4 regions of the Streptomyces sp. NPDC050636 genome follow, and region 1 is predicted to be linked to each of the others. Evidence: riboswitches for the same ligand, from Rfam matches in the RefSeq annotation. Region 1 holds a riboswitch; each other region holds the start of a gene.
What was found. A riboswitch is a leader RNA that binds a small molecule or an ion and turns the genes downstream of it on or off. The one in region 1 is predicted to bind cobalamin.

Region 1 (3,992 bases):
CGCCGCCCGCGCACAGTCCGCGCTCCCCCGCACCCGTGATGACCACGGTCTCGATGCCCGGATCGTGCTCCCAGGCGGTCAGCGCCTCGTCGATGCGCGCGACCATGGCGTGGGTGAGGGCGTTGAGGGCACGCGGCCGGTTGAGCGTGATACGGGCGGTACGGCCCGCGGTGGCCAGCAGAACCGGCTCGTCGGTACCGCTCATCGCAGGGCCTCCGTCAGCCCGCGGGCAACGATGACACGCATGATTTCGTTCGTCCCTTCCAGGATCTGATGCACCCTCAGATCGCGCACGATCTTCTCGATGCCGTACTCACTCAGGTAGCCGTAGCCGCCGTGCAGTTGCAGGGCACGGTCGGCGACGGAGTAACCGGTGTCGGTGGCGAACCGCTTGGCCATCGCACACAGCTGCGGGGCCTGCGGGTCACCGCGGTCCAGGGCCTGGGCGGCCTGGTGAACCAGTGCACGGGCGGCGGCGAGTTCGGTCGCCATGTCGGCGAGCCGGAACTGGAGGGCCTGCGCGTCGAGCAGCCGGCCCCCGAACGCCTCGCGGTCGGCGAGGTGGACCAGGCTGCCGTCGAGGGCGGCGCGGGCACCGCCGAGCGAGCAGGCGGCGATGCCGAGGCGACCGCCGTTCAGCCCGTTCATGGCGATGCGGAAGCCGTCGCCCTCCCGGCCCAGCAACCGGTCGGCGGGCACCCGTACCCCGTCGAGGATCACCTGGCGGGTGGGCTGGGCGTTCCAGCCCATCTTCTTCTCGTTCGGGCCGAAGGACAGCCCGGGGTCGTCCTTGTCGACGAGGAACGCGGAGATGCCACGGGGTCCGTCGTCGCCGGTGCGTGCCATGACGACGTACACCTGGGAGGCCCCCGCGCCGGAGATGAACTGCTTGACGCCGGTGAGGAGGTAGTCGTCGCCGTCGCGTACGGCGCGGGTGCGCAGGGCGGCGGCGTCCGAGCCGGCACCCGGCTCGGTCAGGCAGTAACTGCCCAGGTCCTCCATGGCGCACAGGCGCGGCAGCCATCGCTCGCGCTGGTCGGCATCGCCGTAGTGGTCGATCATCCAGGCGACCATGTTGTGGATGGAGACGAATCCGGCGATGGACGGGCATCCGGAGGCCAGCGTCTCGAAGACCAGCACGCCGTCGGCGCGGCTGAGCCCGCTGCCGCCGGCCTCCTCCCGCACATAGACGCCGCCGAGCCCGATGCCCGCGGCCTTGCGCAGGACATCCAGCGGGAAGTGCTTGTCCTGGTCCCACTGCACCGCGTGCGGGGCGAGATGGTCCTGTGCGAAGTCGAGCGTGGCCTCGACGAGGGCGAGCTGGTCGTCGGTGAGCATGGTGGTGGTCATGGCGCTCACTTCATGGTCGGGATGGTGAAGCTCGCGCCCTCCTTGGCCCCCGAGGGCCAGCGCGAGGTGACGGTCTTGGTCCGGGTGTAGAAGCGGATCGCGTCCGGCCCGTGCTGGTTGAGGTCGCCGAATCCCGAGCGCTTCCAGCCGCCGAAGGTGTGGTACGCGACCGGGACCGGGATGGGCACGTTCACGCCGACCATGCCGGTGTTGACCCGGCGGGTGAAGTCGCGGGCGGTGTCCCCGTCACGGGTGAAGATCGCGACCCCGTTGCCGTAGGGATGCTCGCTGGGCAGCCGCAGCGCCTCTTCGTAGTCGGCGGCGCGCACGACGCACAGGACGGGTCCGAAGATCTCTTCGCGGTAGACGCGCATCTGCGGGGTGACGCGGTCGAAGAGCGAGGCACCCGCGAAGAAGCCGTTCTCGTGTCCGGTGAGTGTGAAGTCCCTGCCGTCCACGATGAGTTCTGCGCCTTCGTTGACGCCGATGTCGACATAACGGCGTACCCGGTCGAGGGCATCCCGGCCGACCAGAGGCCCGAAGTCGGCATCGGGGTCGTCGGAACGGCCGATGCGCAGCTGCCCGATGCGCTCCTTCAGGCGTTCCACCAGGGCGTCGGCGGTGGTCTCGCCGACAGGGACGGCCACGGAGATCGCCATGCAACGCTCCCCCGCCGAGCCGTATCCCGCGCCGATCAGGGCGTCGACGGCCTGGTCGAGGTCGGCGTCCGGCATCACGATCATGTGGTTCTTGGCTCCGCCGAAGCACTGGGCTCGCTTGCCGTGCGCGGCGGCGGTGGCGTAGATGTGTGCGGCGATCGGCGTCGAGCCGACGAAGCCGAGCGCGCCGACCCGCGGGTCCGACAGCAGAGTGTCGACCGCTTCCTTGCCCCCGTTGACGACGTTGAGGACGCCTGGCGGAAGCCCCGCCTCCAGGAACAGCTCGGCGAGCCTGAGCGGTACCGAGGGGTCGCGCTCGGAGGGTTTGAGGATGAAGGAGTTGCCGCAGGCGAGGGCGGGGGCGGCCTTCCACAGGGGGATCATCGCGGGGAAGTTGAACGGGGTGATGCCGGCGGTGACACCGATGGGCCCGCGCAGGGAGTGGACGTCGATGCCGGTGCCGGCGTTGTCGGTGAACTCGCCCTTGAGCAGATGCGGGATGCCCGCGGCGAACTCGACGACCTCCAGGCCGCGTTGGAGGTCTCCGTGGGCGTCGGCGACGGTCTTGCCGTGCTCCGACGACAGCAGCCGGGCCAGCGACTCCCGTTCCCCTTCCACGAGTTGCAGGAACTTCAGCAGCACGCGGGCGCGGCGCTGCGGATTCCACTCGCCCCACTCGCACTGGGCCGAGGCGGCGTCGGCGATCGCCGCCTCGGTCTCACCGCGGTCGGCGAGCGGGACGCGGGCCTGCACCTCGCCGGTGTTGGGGTCGTACACATCGCCGTAGATCCCCGAGGTTCCCGGGGTGTGTTTGCCGCCGATGAAATGTGCCAGTTCACGGACCATGAAAGCCTGCTCTCGTCAGGTGAGATCCGGGGATGGCGCGCCGGCCCGGCACGGACACCGGGTGGCGTGCGTGCGGGGCGGCGCGAGAAGCGCAGGGGCTGGGTGGCCGTCAGTCGTCGGCGGTCGGTACCCGTCGGATTCGCCGGCCAGGGGCGTGGGTGCACACCGGTGCCATGCGTGTCTGCTCCATCCTCGTGGACAACACGGAACGTCCCGCGGCCGGTATCCTGACTCCCGGATCAGTACACGCTCCCCGGCCTTCCCGACGGACTTCTCCGTCAGTGGCCGGTCTCTTTCGGGGAGCGCATTCCCCGGTCACAGTGGCGGGACCGCGCCGGAATCACACCGGCTTCCCTGCACCGCGGGCCTTGTCCCCCGAACATATAGTTGGACGTCCTAGTAAGTCCACCCCGCCGCGTCCGCGCAGCAGAACATCGCCGCTCCGCACCTTCGCAAGGTTGGCAAAGACGGGCGGGAAGATACACAAAACTTGGCACACTTCCCCGCTTGATGGCACTCAGTGCCGGTGCCAAAGTCTGAGTACGGCCCGCCGGAACCGGCGACCGAAGCGGAACACCGGGCACGATTCACGCCCTGATGTCGGAGAACCCGGCCGTTCCGGACGGAAGTCCGCGCAACATTGCTCACCCTTGATCGCGCAGGGACCTCCGGCGGGCCGCATCCGAATACGGCACTCAGTGCCACATTCGCAACTTTGACGAGATACAGGCAGACCCGGGAGACGGTCATGGCACAGGCAAGCACGACGACGGCCGCAGAGCTGGCGCAGCGGTGGGCTACCGACCCGCGCTGGAAGGGTATCGAGCGCACCTACACGGCCGAGGACGTGGTGCGGCTGTCGGGCAGCGTCCGTGAGGAGCACACGCTCGCCCGGCGCGGCGCCGAGCGGCTGTGGCGGCAACTGCACGAGCAGGACTACATCCACGCGCTCGGTGCGCTGACCGGCGGTCAGGCGGTGCAGCAGGTCAAGGCCGGTCTCCAGGCCATCTACCTGTCCGGCTGGCAGGTCGCCGCGGACGCCAACCAGGCCGGCCACACCTACCCCGACCAGAGCCTGTACCCCGCCAACTCCGTGCCGCAGGTGGTCCGCCGGATCAACAACGCGTTGCTGCGCGC
Region 2 (3,992 bases), on a different contig from region 1:
GACGGCACCTTCAAGTCGGACGACGAGCTCACGGCCCTCTACCAGGAGGAGTCCGTCGACCTGGCGAAGGACACCATCGCCTACTGCCGTATCGGTGAGCGCTCCGCGCTCACCTGGTTCGTGCTGCACGAGCTGCTCGGCCAGACCAACGTCAAGAACTACGACGGTTCCTGGACCGAGTACGGCTCGCTGGTCGGCGTGCCGATCGAGCTCGGCGCCAACAAGTAAGTCCGGCGAAAACCCCAACCCCTCAAGGAAGTACCCATGTGTGGAGCACAGGCCGGCGGCCCCGACGCCTCGACCATCAAGCCCGGTGAGACCACCATCCAGGGCAGCGTGACCCGCGACGGCGAGCCCGTCACCGGTTACGTCCGTCTGCTGGACAGCACCGGCGAGTTCACCGCCGAGGTCCCCACCTCGGCGACCGGACAGTTCCGCTTCTACGCGGCCGAGGGCACCTGGACTGTGCGTGCACTCGTCCCGGGCGGCACCGCGGACCGCACCGTCGTCGCCCAGCAGGGCGGCCTGGCGGAGGTCGCCATCGCCGTCTGACGACGCTGCCGGCCGGAGGGCCGCACCCCTGGGGTTTGGACACCTGGGCAGGGGTGCGGCCCTCCGCGCTGTCCGGGACCGGCGGCGCCCCGCGCGCCTCTTCCCGCCGGGCGTACCGACTTCCTCCCCGCCCCGCCCGGATCTACCGTGGACGTATGTACGCGCACAGTCGGCTGCCGGCGCCACAACGCCGTCATCGCAAGTACTTCATCTTGATGGGCGTGTGCATCGTGCTGTTCGTGCTGGCCTGGAGCGTGGTGCGGCTCTGGTCGATCCCGGTGGCCGTGGGCATGTGCGTCGTCGCCATGGTCATCCCGCCGATCGCCGCGATCATCGGCAACCGCAGGGAGCCCGGCGAACGCTGGTGGGACGAGAGCGGCGACCCGGAGTCCGACCGCTGGTGGCGCGAGCTGGACGACCACAAGTGATCACCGGTGGCGGCGGGAGCGGCGGTCAGTAGACCAGCGCCTGCACCCCGTCCGCCATGATCTCGCTGACGAAGACCTGCATCCCGGCGATCCGCGCGCCCTCGATGAGGTCCTTCTCCTCGATCCCCCGGCGGGCCGCGCACTGCGAGCACACCGTGATCACGCCGCCGCCCGCTGTGATCCCCCCGATCAGATCCGGCAGTGGTGCCGCGTGCGGCAGCTCGAACTCGGCCGCCCGCCCCGGCAGCGCGTACCACGTCGACTCCCCGGTCAGGAACAGCGAGACCTCGGCCCCGCTGGCCACGGCCACCGCCGCCGCCGTGAACGCCTGAGAGCACCGCTCGGGCGCGTCCGCCCCTGCCGTCGCCTTGATCACGAGCTTCTTCTTCGCCATGCGGCCAGACTAGGGTCTGTCCGATAGGTCAGGGCCTAGAGGTGCAGCAGGATGGGGGTACCCCTGCTCCTTAAGAGCTTGGCGGCGGACCTCACAGCGCCGCTGCCACGGTCGCCGACTAGACTCGCAGGCGGTCCGTAACCTCACTCCGTCCAAGGAGCGCGCTCGTGCTTGAGGCAGTCTTCACCACCCTGCTCGTCCTCGTCGGCGTCGGCGTGGTCGCTTTCGCCGGTCTGACCTGGAAGAAGCTGTACCAGGGCCAGCGCTGACCTGCCCGTCCTCCGTACGAGCGCGTCGCGCACCCCTCCTTTCGCCCCCTAAAGATCGCCTGAGCTCATGATCGAGATCCCGTCCGACCTGAACCCGGCCCTCGTGCCGCTCGCCTTCCTCCTCGGCAACTGGGAGGGCGCGGGCGTCGCCGACTTCCCTGGCACCGAGAAGTGCAACTTCGGGCAGGAGGTCACCTTCACCCACGACGGCCGTGACTTCCTCGAATACACCTCGCACAGCTGGGTGCTCGACAGCGAGGGCAAGAAGGTCCGCCCGCTGGAGACCGAGAGCGGCTACTGGCGGATCGACGCGGACCGCAGGGTCGAGATCGTGATGATCCGCGACCAGGGCGTGGTCGAGGTCTGGTACGGCGAGCTCGCCGACCGGAAGCCGCAGATCGACCTGGCCACCGACGCCGTCGCGCGCACCGCGGCCTCCGGCCCGTACAGCGGCGGCAAGCGGCTCTACGGCTATGTCAACGGCGACCTGATGTGGGTCGGCGAGAAGGCCACCCCCGACGTGCCGCTGCGCCCGTACATGTCGGCGCAACTGAAGAAGGTCGCCGATCTGAAGCAGTGGGCGGAGAGCCTGCCCGACGACATGCCGGACGGCGTCTCCTTCTTCAACCCGGACGGCACGCCCTACAAGGGCTGACCGGCACAGCAGCACAGCAGCACAGCAGCACCCAGTACGACCCAGCGTTACGCGCCCCGCGGGGGAAGTCCGGTGAGAGTCCGGCGCTGACCCGCAACGGTTGAGCGGAAGCCCCTTCCGCAAGCCCGATCACCCGCGGCGGCGCCTGATCCTGACAACTCGCCGTGGACTGCGATGGGACACCGCCGTTGCCTGGGGGCACTCCCCCGGCCGGCGCTGGGGGGACCCCCGCTCAGCGTCAGCTGGGGGCGCTCCGGGCCGCCGCTCCTTTCCGCATGGACGCGGCCCGAGCCGAAGGCTCCTCTTGGCACCCCCCGCCCGTACCGCCCCCTTGGCGGCCGCGCTCTCCCTCGCCCTCCTCGGCTCCCTGCTCTGCGGGGTCGGCCTCGGCGCCGCCGGGGTGAGCTGGCCGCAGGTGCTGCGCTATCTCGGCGCCGGGCTGACCGGCGGCACCATCGCGCCCGACGAGGTCCCCGCCTACACCATCGTGTGGGAGCTGCGCTTCCCACGGGCCGTGCTGGCCGCCGTCGTGGGCGCCGGGCTCTCCGCCATCGGCGTGGCCGTACAGGCCATGGTCCGTAACGCCCTCGCCGACCCCTTCGTCCTCGGCATCTCCTCCGGCGCCGCCGTCGGCGCCAACGCCGTGCTCCTCTTCGGGGCGCTCGGCACGCTCGGCGTCTGGGCACTGTCGGTGTCCGCGTTCGTCTCCGCGCTGATCGCGATGGTGCTGGTGTACGCGGCGGCCCGCACCGTCCACGGGCTCACCCCGCTGCGCCTGGTCCTCACCGGCTCGGCCATGTACTACGGCTTCTCCGCCATCACCACCCTCATGGTGTTCACCGCCGACCGCGGCGAGGCCGCCCGCTCCGCGATGATGTGGCTGCTGGGCAGCCTGAGCGGGGCCGGCTGGGGCTCGGTGCCGATAGCCGCGGCCGCGGTGGCCGCCGCGCTGGCATATCTGCTGCTCTCCGCGGGCCGGCTGAACGCACTGGCCATGGGCGACGAGACGGCCGCCGCCCTCGGGGTCGACGGGGAGCGGCTGCGCCGTGAACTGTTCGTCGTCGCCGCGGCGGTCACCGGCGCGGTGGTCGCCGTCAGCGGCGCGATCGGCTTCGTGGGCCTGATGGTGCCGCATGTGACGCGGATGCTGGTCGGCGCCGACCACCGCCGGGTGCTGGCCGTCGCGCCGCTGCTGGGCGCGGTGCTGCTGGTGTGGGTCGATCTGCTGTCCCGCGTACTGCTGGCACCCGTGGAACTCCCGGTGGGCGCGCTCACCGCCGTGATCGGCGTGCCCTGCTTCGTCCTGCTGATGCGGCGGCGCGGCTACACCTTCGGAGGCGGCGCCTGATGCGGATCGACATCGAGGACCTGTGCGTCGAGGTGGCCGGAAACCGCCTCGTCCACGACATCGCGCTGCAGGCCGGCAGCGGGCGGCTCGTCGGACTGGTCGGCCCCAACGGCAGCGGCAAATCCACCCTGCTGCGCTGCGTCTACCGCGCGCTGCGCCCGGCCGCGGGGACGGTGCGGCTGGACGGCGCGGACCTGCACGCCATGGACACGCGCGAGGGCGCCCGGCGGCTGGCCGCGCTCCCCCAAGAGGCGTCCACGGAGTTCGACTTCACCGTCGCCGAGGTCGTCGCGATGGGGCGGCTGCCGCATCAGCGCGGCTCGGGCCGGGCGAGCGCGGCGGACAC
Region 3 (3,992 bases), on a different contig from region 1:
GGGGCGCGGAATAGGGCCCCGAACACCCCCGGTGCCACAGAACGCCCGGAGACACATTGCACGGCCCGCCCACCGTCTACGGACGGCGAGCGGGCCGGCGGCTTTTCACACGCACGCTCCCGAAGGGAGCGCATCACGTGGCACGGCGGCTCTTCCCTGCCACGCCGACACACATCGCACCCAGCAGGAGCGTCAGGGCGCCGATGACGATGTTGTTCACGATGACGCCTGCGTCCGGACTGCTCCCGACGACCCAAGGCGAAATGATCAGCCATGCGCCCATCGCGCACATCGCACCACTCAGGCCGTACATACGGTCCGGCGTGACGGTGAATCCGATCGCCAGCAGCGAGATCGCGATGCCGAGGATGAGGTTGTGCAGGACCAGTGCGGGCTGTGAGGCCGCGAAATGGATGACCCACGGTGAAATGGCGCAGTACAGGCCGACCAGGAACACCGGTCCGTCCACGAGTACTACGTCACGCCCGCCGAGGACGCGGTCGTATCGAGCTGCCATCTCTGAAGCGTCGGGGTGACCTGCGAGGTCTCCCCTGGTGTGTGAGACGTCGGCCATGCGACTCGCCTCCTTCGTCCGCAAGCCTGGCCGGATTCGCGTGGCATGGGGCCGCGCACCTTTATTCTGCACTTATGTCGCCTTTATGTGTAGATGGTGGAGGCGGCAATTTTCCCGGCAGCGGTGTTGTCGCGCACCGCGCCCGCAACCCCTTACCCCCGACCTCGCCCACGGCCTCATCCACTGCCCTCTTCACGGCCTCCATGGCCCAGCGACCGACCCAGCCCCAGGTTCCAGCGCCCGCTGCGACCGCTCAGCTCGGTCGCGGTCAGCGGGGCCACATCCAGCCGCCAGAACGCCTCCATCGGGAGCCGGAGGGCACACACCGTGGCGGCGCGCACGACATCCGGCTCCACTACGGCGAGCACGCGCCCCGACTCGGCGGCCACCCCCGTCAGCCAGGCCCCGACCCGGTCGCAGAGCTGCCGCAGCGATTCGCCGCCATGCCCCGCGAAGCCGGGATCCGAGAGCCAGGCGGACACCGCCTCCGGCTCGGCGTCGGCCACCTCCGCCAGGCTCCGGCCACGCCACCGGCCCATCGCACAGCCCGCCGGCGCCGGCATGGGCTCCGCCGGCAGCCCGAGTTCCTCGGCCGTACGACGACACCGCATCGACGGCGAGACCATGATCCGGTCGGCGCCCGGCAGCGTTCCGGCGGCGGTCCGGGCGCGGCGCAGTCCGGCCTCGCTCAACGGACCGTCGTCGTCGAAGCGCACCTCGCGCTGCGCCAAACCCGCGGCCGGTGAGATCAACGTCACCCGAGTTGTCATGCACTCTTCCCCAGCTCTTTCCGGACATCCACAACAGATCGCCCACCAGGGGAAGTTGACCGGCCGATGCGCCCTGTCCTGCGCCCCTCCGCCCCCTGTGCGGCCTTGGCCATGTGGCCGGTTCGCGATACCTTCCCGATGATATTGACGACGACATGACGGAAGCCGGTGGGATCCCGGCGCGGTCGCGCCACTGTATGTCCGGTTTTGACTCAGCCCAGCAGGGCCGGGACCGGGCAAGCCAGACCCGGCATGTCGTTACGCACTCCATCTACAGGGACGCGAGTTCCCCTTCTCAGGAGGTCCTGCCATGGCTCAGACCATCGCTCCGCCGGCCGCCGGCACCATCACCCCGGCCCCGCTCCCCCTCAAGGCGCTCGCCCCCTGGGCACTGTTCGTCGGCGTCCTGATGCTGGTCCTGCTGTACTTCATCGGCGCGGAGCAGGGTGCCACCTCGGTGTTCTCCGGTACGGACGTTCACGAGTGGGTCCACGACGGACGCCACCTGCTCGGCTTCCCCTGCCACTGATCGGACGCCGCACCCATGAACTCCCTCACCATCAGAAATCTTCTGGTGCGCGGCATGCTCGCCGGTCTGGCGGCCGGTGTCCTCACCCTCGTCGTCGCCTACTTCCTGGGCGAACCGCAGGTGGACGCCGCGATCGCGTTCGAGGAAAGCCACAGCCACGGCCATGAGCACGAGGTGGAGGCCGTCAGCCGCGGTATGCAGTCCACAGCGGGCCTGGCGACCGGCATCCTGGTCTACGGCGTGGCGCTGGGCGGTATCGCCGCCCTGGTCTTCTGCTTCGCACTGGGCCGGATCGGCCGCTTCAGCACCCGGGCCACGGCCGTCCTGGTGTCCGGCGGGGCGCTGCTGGTCTATCTCGTACCGTTCCTGAAGTACCCGGCCAACCCGCCGGCCGTCGGCGACCCCGACACCATCGGCCAGCGCACCGCCCTGTACTTCCTGATGATGCTGCTCGGCATCCTGCTGGCCGTCGGCGCGACGATTCTCGGCCGGCGCCTCGCTCCCAAGCTGGGCAACTGGTACGCCACGGTCGCGGGCGGCGCCGCGTTCGTGGTCGCCATCGGGATCGCGTACGCCTTCCTGCCGGCCTACGACAATGTGCCGCACGGATTCCCCGGCACATCGCTCTGGGAGTTCCGGCTGTCGACGCTCGCCGTTCAACTGGTGCTGTGGACCGCCTTCGGGCTGATCTTCGGTCATCTCGCGGAGCGCGTCGTACCGGCCAAGGAAGCCGCGGCTGCCACTGAGGCCAAGGCCGAGACCGAGGCCGCACCGGCGGCGACCTGACCCGGCACGCGCCGGAACATCGAGGAAGGCCCCGCGACGCCGATCGCGGGGCCTTTTTCGCTGCGTGGCCTTTCTGCTGCGAGACCGTTGCAAGACCATTTCGCTGCGGGGCCTTCCTCACTGCGCTCGTCAGAACAGGCCACGGACGCCGTCCAGGTGCGGCAGGTCGTGGTCGAGCCGCTCCCGTTTGGTCCGCAGATAGCGGATGTTCTCCGCGCGGGGCGGCATCAGCAGCGGGACCTGTTCGGCCACGGTGATGCCATGTCCGATCAGCGCCTCGCGCTTGCGCGGATTGTTCGACAGCAGCCGCACCGAGTGGACGCCGAGGTCCCGCAGCATCTCGGCCGCGACGCCGTATTCGCGGGCGTCGACCGGCAGACCGAGTGCGATATTCGCCTCGACCGTGTCCAGCCCGTCCTCCTGCAGCCGCATCGCCTGAAGCTTGGCCAGCAGTCCGATTCCCCGTCCCTCATGACCCTGGAGATAGACGAGAATGCCGCACCCTTCCGCCACTATCGCCTCCAGTGCGGCGGACAGTTGATCGCCGCATTCGCAGTGCGTGGACGCGAAGGCATCTCCGGTCAGGCATTCTGAATGCACCCGGGTCAGCGCCGTCTCCCCCATGACATCGCCATGGACCAGCGCCACTTGCTCGATTCCGCGATGGCGGTCCAGATAGCCGACGGCGAGGAATTCACCGTAGGTGGTGGGCAATCGGACCTCCACCATCCGTTCCACACGAGCGGCGTCATGCAACACGACATCAACATCGACATCAGCATCGGGGTCCGTCATGCCGCGATGGTACCCAGTGAAGAAACGATCCGCTCCGTTCGCTCACATCACGACAAGGTGTCCCAAGTGGGCGTCCTGTGCGATGGGTTGGCGGCAGGCCGCCGAAGCGCCCGCCGCACGGCACGCGCTGCCCCCTGTCGGCCTATGCTTCACACCATGACCGCTTCGGGACATCGGACTCCGGCCCTCGGCCTGCTGCCGGCCGACACCACGGAGGACGTACGGGCACGGCAGCCGGAAACAGCCGTACTCCCCATCGGCAGCCTCGAACAGCACGGCGCTTTTCTCCCGTTGACGACCGATACCGTGATCGCCTGCACCATCGCGGGAGAAATCGCCGCGGCCCACCCCGTCCAGCTGCTACCGCCGCTGACCATCTCCTGCTCGCACGAGCATGCCGCATGGCCGGGAACCGTCAGCATTTCGGCACGGACCCTGCACGCCGTGGTGACGGATATCGCCGATTCGCTTCGCCGGTCCGGTATCGGCACCCTGATTCTCGTCAATGGCCACGGCGGAAATTACGTGCTGCGCAACG
Region 4 (3,992 bases), on a different contig from region 1:
ATGAGCTGGAGCAGACCCGCGCCGTACGTTCCCGGGCGGGAGCCGAAGATGCGGGTGGTGGCGCGGCGTTCGTCGCCGTGGGAGGCGAGGTCGGCCTGGGTGTGGGCGCGGACGAAGTTGTCGCCGGCGGGCTCGTCGAGGGATGCGGCGAGGCGTACGGCGTCGTCGAGGAGGCCGATGACGTGGGGGAACGCATCGCGGAAGAATCCGGAGATGCGGAGCGTGACGTCGATACGGGGGCGGTTCAGCTCGGCGAGGGGGATCGGCTCCAGGCCCGTGACGCGGCGGGAGGCGTCGTCCCAGACGGGGCGGATGCCCAGCAGGGCGAGCGCCTCGGCCACATCGTCGCCGCTCGTGCGCATCGCGCTGGTGCCCCAGAGGGAGAGGCCGACCGACTCCGGCCAGTCGCCGTTGTCCGTGCGGTAGCGCTCCAGGAGGGAGTCGGCGAGGGCCTGGCCGGTTTCCCAGGCGAGGCGGGACGGGACCGCCTTGGGGTCGACGGAGTAGAAGTTGCGGCCGGTCGGAAGGACGTTGACCAGGCCGCGGAGGGGCGAGCCGGACGGGCCCGCCGGGACGAAGCCGCCGTTGAGCGCGTGCACGGCGTGGTCGAGTTCGTCGGTGGTGGAGGAGAGGCGGGGGACCACCTGGCGGGCGGCGAAGTCGAGGATGTCGGCTACCTGTTGGCCATGACCGCCGGCTACGGCGGCGACCGCGGCCGGGTCCCAGTCGGCGTCCTCCATCGCCTGGACGAGGCTCCGGGCCGTCGCCTCGGCCTCGTCGGCCGTCGTACGCGTCGCCGCGGACTCGTCCAGGCCGAGGGCCTCGCGCAGCCCGGGGAGCGCGGAGGTGCCGCCCCAGATCTGGCGGGCCCGCAGGATCGCGAGGACGAGGTTGACCCGCGCCTCGCCGGTCGGCGCGCCACCGAGGACGTGCAGACCGTCGCGGATCTGGGCGTCCTTGACCTCGCACAGCCAGCCGTCGACGTGCAGCAGGAAGTCGTCGAAGCCGTCGTCGTCGGGACGGTCTTCCAGGCCCAGGTCGTGGTCGAGCTTGGCGGCCTGGATCAGGGTCCAGATCTGGGCGCGGATGGCGGGCAGCTTGGCCGGGTCCATCGAGGAGATGGCGGCGTACTCGTCGAGCAGCTGCTCCAGGCGGGCGATGTCGCCGTACGACTCGGCGCGCGCCATGGGCGGGACGAGGTGGTCGACGAGGGTGGCGTGGACGCGGCGCTTGGCCTGGGTGCCCTCGCCGGGGTCGTTGACCAGGAAGGGGTAGATGAGGGGAAGGTCGCCGAGCGCGGCGTCGGGCCCACAGGCGGCGGAGAGCCCGGCATTCTTCCCCGGCAGCCACTCCAGGTTGCCGTGCTTGCCGAGGTGGACCATGGCGTCCGCCCCGAAGCCGCCGTCCTGCTGCGAGGCCGCGATCCAGCGGTAGGCCGCCAAGTAGTGGTGCGAGGGCGGCAGATCGGGGTCGTGGTAGATCGCGATGGGGTTCTCGCCGAAGCCGCGCGGGGGCTGGATGAGGACGAGGAGATTGCCGCGGCGCAGGGCCGCCAGGACGATGTCGCCCTCGGGGTTGCGGCTGCGGTCGACGAACATCTCGCCGGGCGGCGGGCCCCAGTGCTGCTCGACGGCGTCGCGGAGTTCCTGCGGCAGCGTGGCGTACCAGCGCTTGTAGTCGGCGGCCGGGATACGGACCGGGTTGCGGGCGAGCTGCTCCTCGGTGAGCCACTCCTGGTCGTGGCCGCCGGCCTCGATGAGGGCGTAGATCAGCTCGTCGCCGTCGCCGGAGGCCAGACCGGGCACCGGCTCCGCGGACTCGTCACCGAAGTCGTAGCCATCGGCGCGGAGGCGGCGCAGCAGCGCCACGGCGCTCGCCGGGGTGTCCAGGCCGACCGCGTTGCCGATACGGGAGTGCTTGGTGGGGTATGCGGAGAGGACCAGCGCCAGGCGCTTGTCGGCGGCCGGGATATGGCGCAGCCGGGCGTGGCGTACGGCGATACCGGCGACCCGGGCGGCGCGCTCGGGGTCGGCGACGTACACCGGCAGACCGTCCTCGTCGACCTCCTTGAAGGAGAACGGCACGGTGATCAGGCGGCCGTCGAACTCCGGGACCGCGATCTGCGAGGCGGCGTCCAGCGGGGACAGGCCCTCGTCGTTCTCCTCCCAGGCGGCACGCGAACCGGTCAGGCACAGCGCCTGGAGGATCGGCACGTCCAGGGCGGCGAGCGCGCCGGCGTCCCAGGACTCATCGTCGCCGCCGGCCGACGCCTCCGCGGGCTTGGTGCCGCCGGCGGCCAGGACGGTGGTGACGATGGCGTCGGCCGGCCGCAGCGCGTCGATCAGCTCCGGTTCGGGGGCGCGCAGCGAGGCGACGAAGAGCGGGAGGGCACGGCCGCCCGCGCGCTCGATCTGCTCGCACAGGGCCCGTACGAAGCCGGTGTTGCCGCTCATGTGGTGGGCGCGGTAGTAGAGCACGGCGATGAGCGGGGCGTCGGCGGTGACGCCGGGCAGCGGGGTGTGGTCCAGCTGTCCCCAGGTGGGGGCGGGCGCCGGCGGCTCGAAGCCGTGGCCGGTCAGCAGCACGGTGTCGGACAGGAAGCGGGCGAGCTGTTCGAGGTTGGCGGGACCGCCGTGCGCGAGGTAGGCGTGCGCCTCGGCCGCGAGGCCGACCGGGACCGTGGACGCCTCCATGAGCTGGGCGTCGGGGGCCTGTTCTCCCGTGAGAACGATCACCGGCCGGTGCTGGTCCTCGGCGAGCAGCAGGTCGAGGCCTTCCTGCCAGGCGCGGATGCCGCCGAGGAGGCGTACGACGACGAGATCGACACCGTCCAGCAGCGCGGGCAGCTCATCGACTTCGAGGCGGGCGGGGTTGGCGAGCCGGTACGGCACGGGACCGGTGGCAGCGCGGGCGCTGAGCAGGTCGGTGTCGGAGGTCGACAGCAGCAGGAGCATGCGAGCGCAGGCCTTCCTCGGGGTGTCCGCGCCCCGGGTGGTCGTGTGGACGACGGGAGTTCCTGGCTCACCCGGTGGTGGCCGGGTTCACAGTGGCGGGACCGCGCCGGATTCTCACCGGGCTTCCTCCCTTGGGCACAAGGCCCAGCGCCGTCGCTGGCGTCCGGCGGGCCAGCTGACCCACCGACCTGCATAGTAAGGGCTGGGGGCGGTGCGGGGGAGGGCGCACCTCCAGACCCCGCGCCGGGGGAGCGCAAGGCCGGATCTCCGTCCGCCCGGAGCCCGGATCCGCCGTTCCCCGACGTCGGTATGCTCGCCGCCATGCCGCCATCCCCCGAGCTCAGCCCCCATGGGGCCGAACCGCCCGTACGGGACCGCGGTGACGCCTGCCCGGGAGCGCTGCGGCTGCACTCCGCCGCCGACGGCCGGCTCTCGCGAGTGCGGCTACCCGCCGGTTATTTGACGGCACATCAGGCAACTGCGCTGGCCGACGCCGCGGAGCGGCTCGGCGACGGCCAGCTCTCCCTCACCTCGCGCGGCAACGCGGAGCTCCGCGGCCTCCCGGACGGCTGCGGCCAGGAGCTGGCGGATCTTCTGCGCGCCGCCGGCCTGCTGCCCTCCGCGCGCCATGAACGCATCCGCAACATCCTGGCCTCCCCGCTGGCCTGCCTGGACCATCACACCCACTCTGACGTGCAGTTGTGGGCCCGGCAGCTGGACGCCCTGCTCTGCGCGAGCACGTCCGCGACCGCCCTCTCCGGCCGATTTCTGTTCGTCCTGGACGACGGGCGGGGCGATGTGGCGGCGCTCGGCGGGGATGTGACCTTGGTCGCAGAAGGGGCGAGCGACGGTGCGCCGGGGGGCGCCTCCGGAGGTGGGGCGCTGCTGTACATCGGCGACGATCCGGCGGCGGTGCGGATCGCCGACCCGGACGTACCGCGCGCGGCGCTCGCCACCGCCGAGACGTTCCTGGCCGCCGCGGAGGCGGGCGGCACGGGGGCGTGGCGGGTGCGCGAACTTCCTGCCGGATATGCCCTG

Region 2: it holds a riboswitch for cobalamin, as region 1 does, so the genes downstream of both, AB0I10_RS14525 (iron ABC transporter permease) here and AB0I10_RS26310 (CoA-acylating methylmalonate-semialdehyde dehydrogenase) in region 1, are expected to answer to the same signal.
Region 3: it holds a riboswitch for cobalamin, as region 1 does, so the genes downstream of both, AB0I10_RS32715 (CbtB-domain containing protein) here and AB0I10_RS26310 (CoA-acylating methylmalonate-semialdehyde dehydrogenase) in region 1, are expected to answer to the same signal.
Region 4: it holds a riboswitch for cobalamin, as region 1 does, so the genes downstream of both, cobN (cobaltochelatase subunit CobN) here and AB0I10_RS26310 (CoA-acylating methylmalonate-semialdehyde dehydrogenase) in region 1, are expected to answer to the same signal.

Annotation. Positions count from the first base shown of each region.
Region 1 is NZ_JBFAIP010000044.1:23,604-27,595, forward strand. It holds gene AB0I10_RS26300 (enoyl-CoA hydratase/isomerase family protein) at 1-205, opposite strand, end outside; gene AB0I10_RS26305 (acyl-CoA dehydrogenase family protein) at 202-1,350, opposite strand; gene AB0I10_RS26310 (CoA-acylating methylmalonate-semialdehyde dehydrogenase) at 1,356-2,855, opposite strand; cobalamin riboswitch at 3,055-3,241, opposite strand; gene aceA (isocitrate lyase) at 3,604-3,992, shown strand, end outside.
Region 2 is NZ_JBFAIP010000014.1:43,185-47,176, reverse strand. It holds gene AB0I10_RS14550 (sulfurtransferase) at 1-228, shown strand, start outside; gene AB0I10_RS14545 (DUF1416 domain-containing protein) at 265-552, shown strand; gene AB0I10_RS14540 (DUF3099 domain-containing protein) at 708-980, shown strand; gene AB0I10_RS14535 (DsrE family protein) at 1,006-1,374, opposite strand; gene AB0I10_RS14530 (FABP family protein) at 1,711-2,298, shown strand; cobalamin riboswitch at 2,326-2,454, shown strand; gene AB0I10_RS14525 (iron ABC transporter permease) at 2,603-3,646, shown strand; gene AB0I10_RS14520 (ABC transporter ATP-binding protein) at 3,646-3,992, shown strand, end outside.
Region 3 is NZ_JBFAIP010000080.1:15,037-19,028, forward strand. It holds gene AB0I10_RS32700 (hypothetical protein) at 1-14, shown strand, start outside; gene AB0I10_RS32705 (SPW repeat protein) at 134-574, opposite strand; gene AB0I10_RS32710 (histidine phosphatase family protein) at 751-1,344, opposite strand; cobalamin riboswitch at 1,446-1,611, shown strand; gene AB0I10_RS32715 (CbtB-domain containing protein) at 1,655-1,873, shown strand; gene AB0I10_RS32720 (CbtA family protein) at 1,889-2,659, shown strand; gene ribA (GTP cyclohydrolase II) at 2,789-3,454, opposite strand; gene AB0I10_RS32730 (creatininase family protein) at 3,611-3,992, shown strand, end outside.
Region 4 is NZ_JBFAIP010000057.1:21,625-25,616, forward strand. It holds gene cobN (cobaltochelatase subunit CobN) at 1-2,954, opposite strand, end outside; cobalamin riboswitch at 2,990-3,125, opposite strand; gene cobG (precorrin-3B synthase) at 3,276-3,992, shown strand, end outside.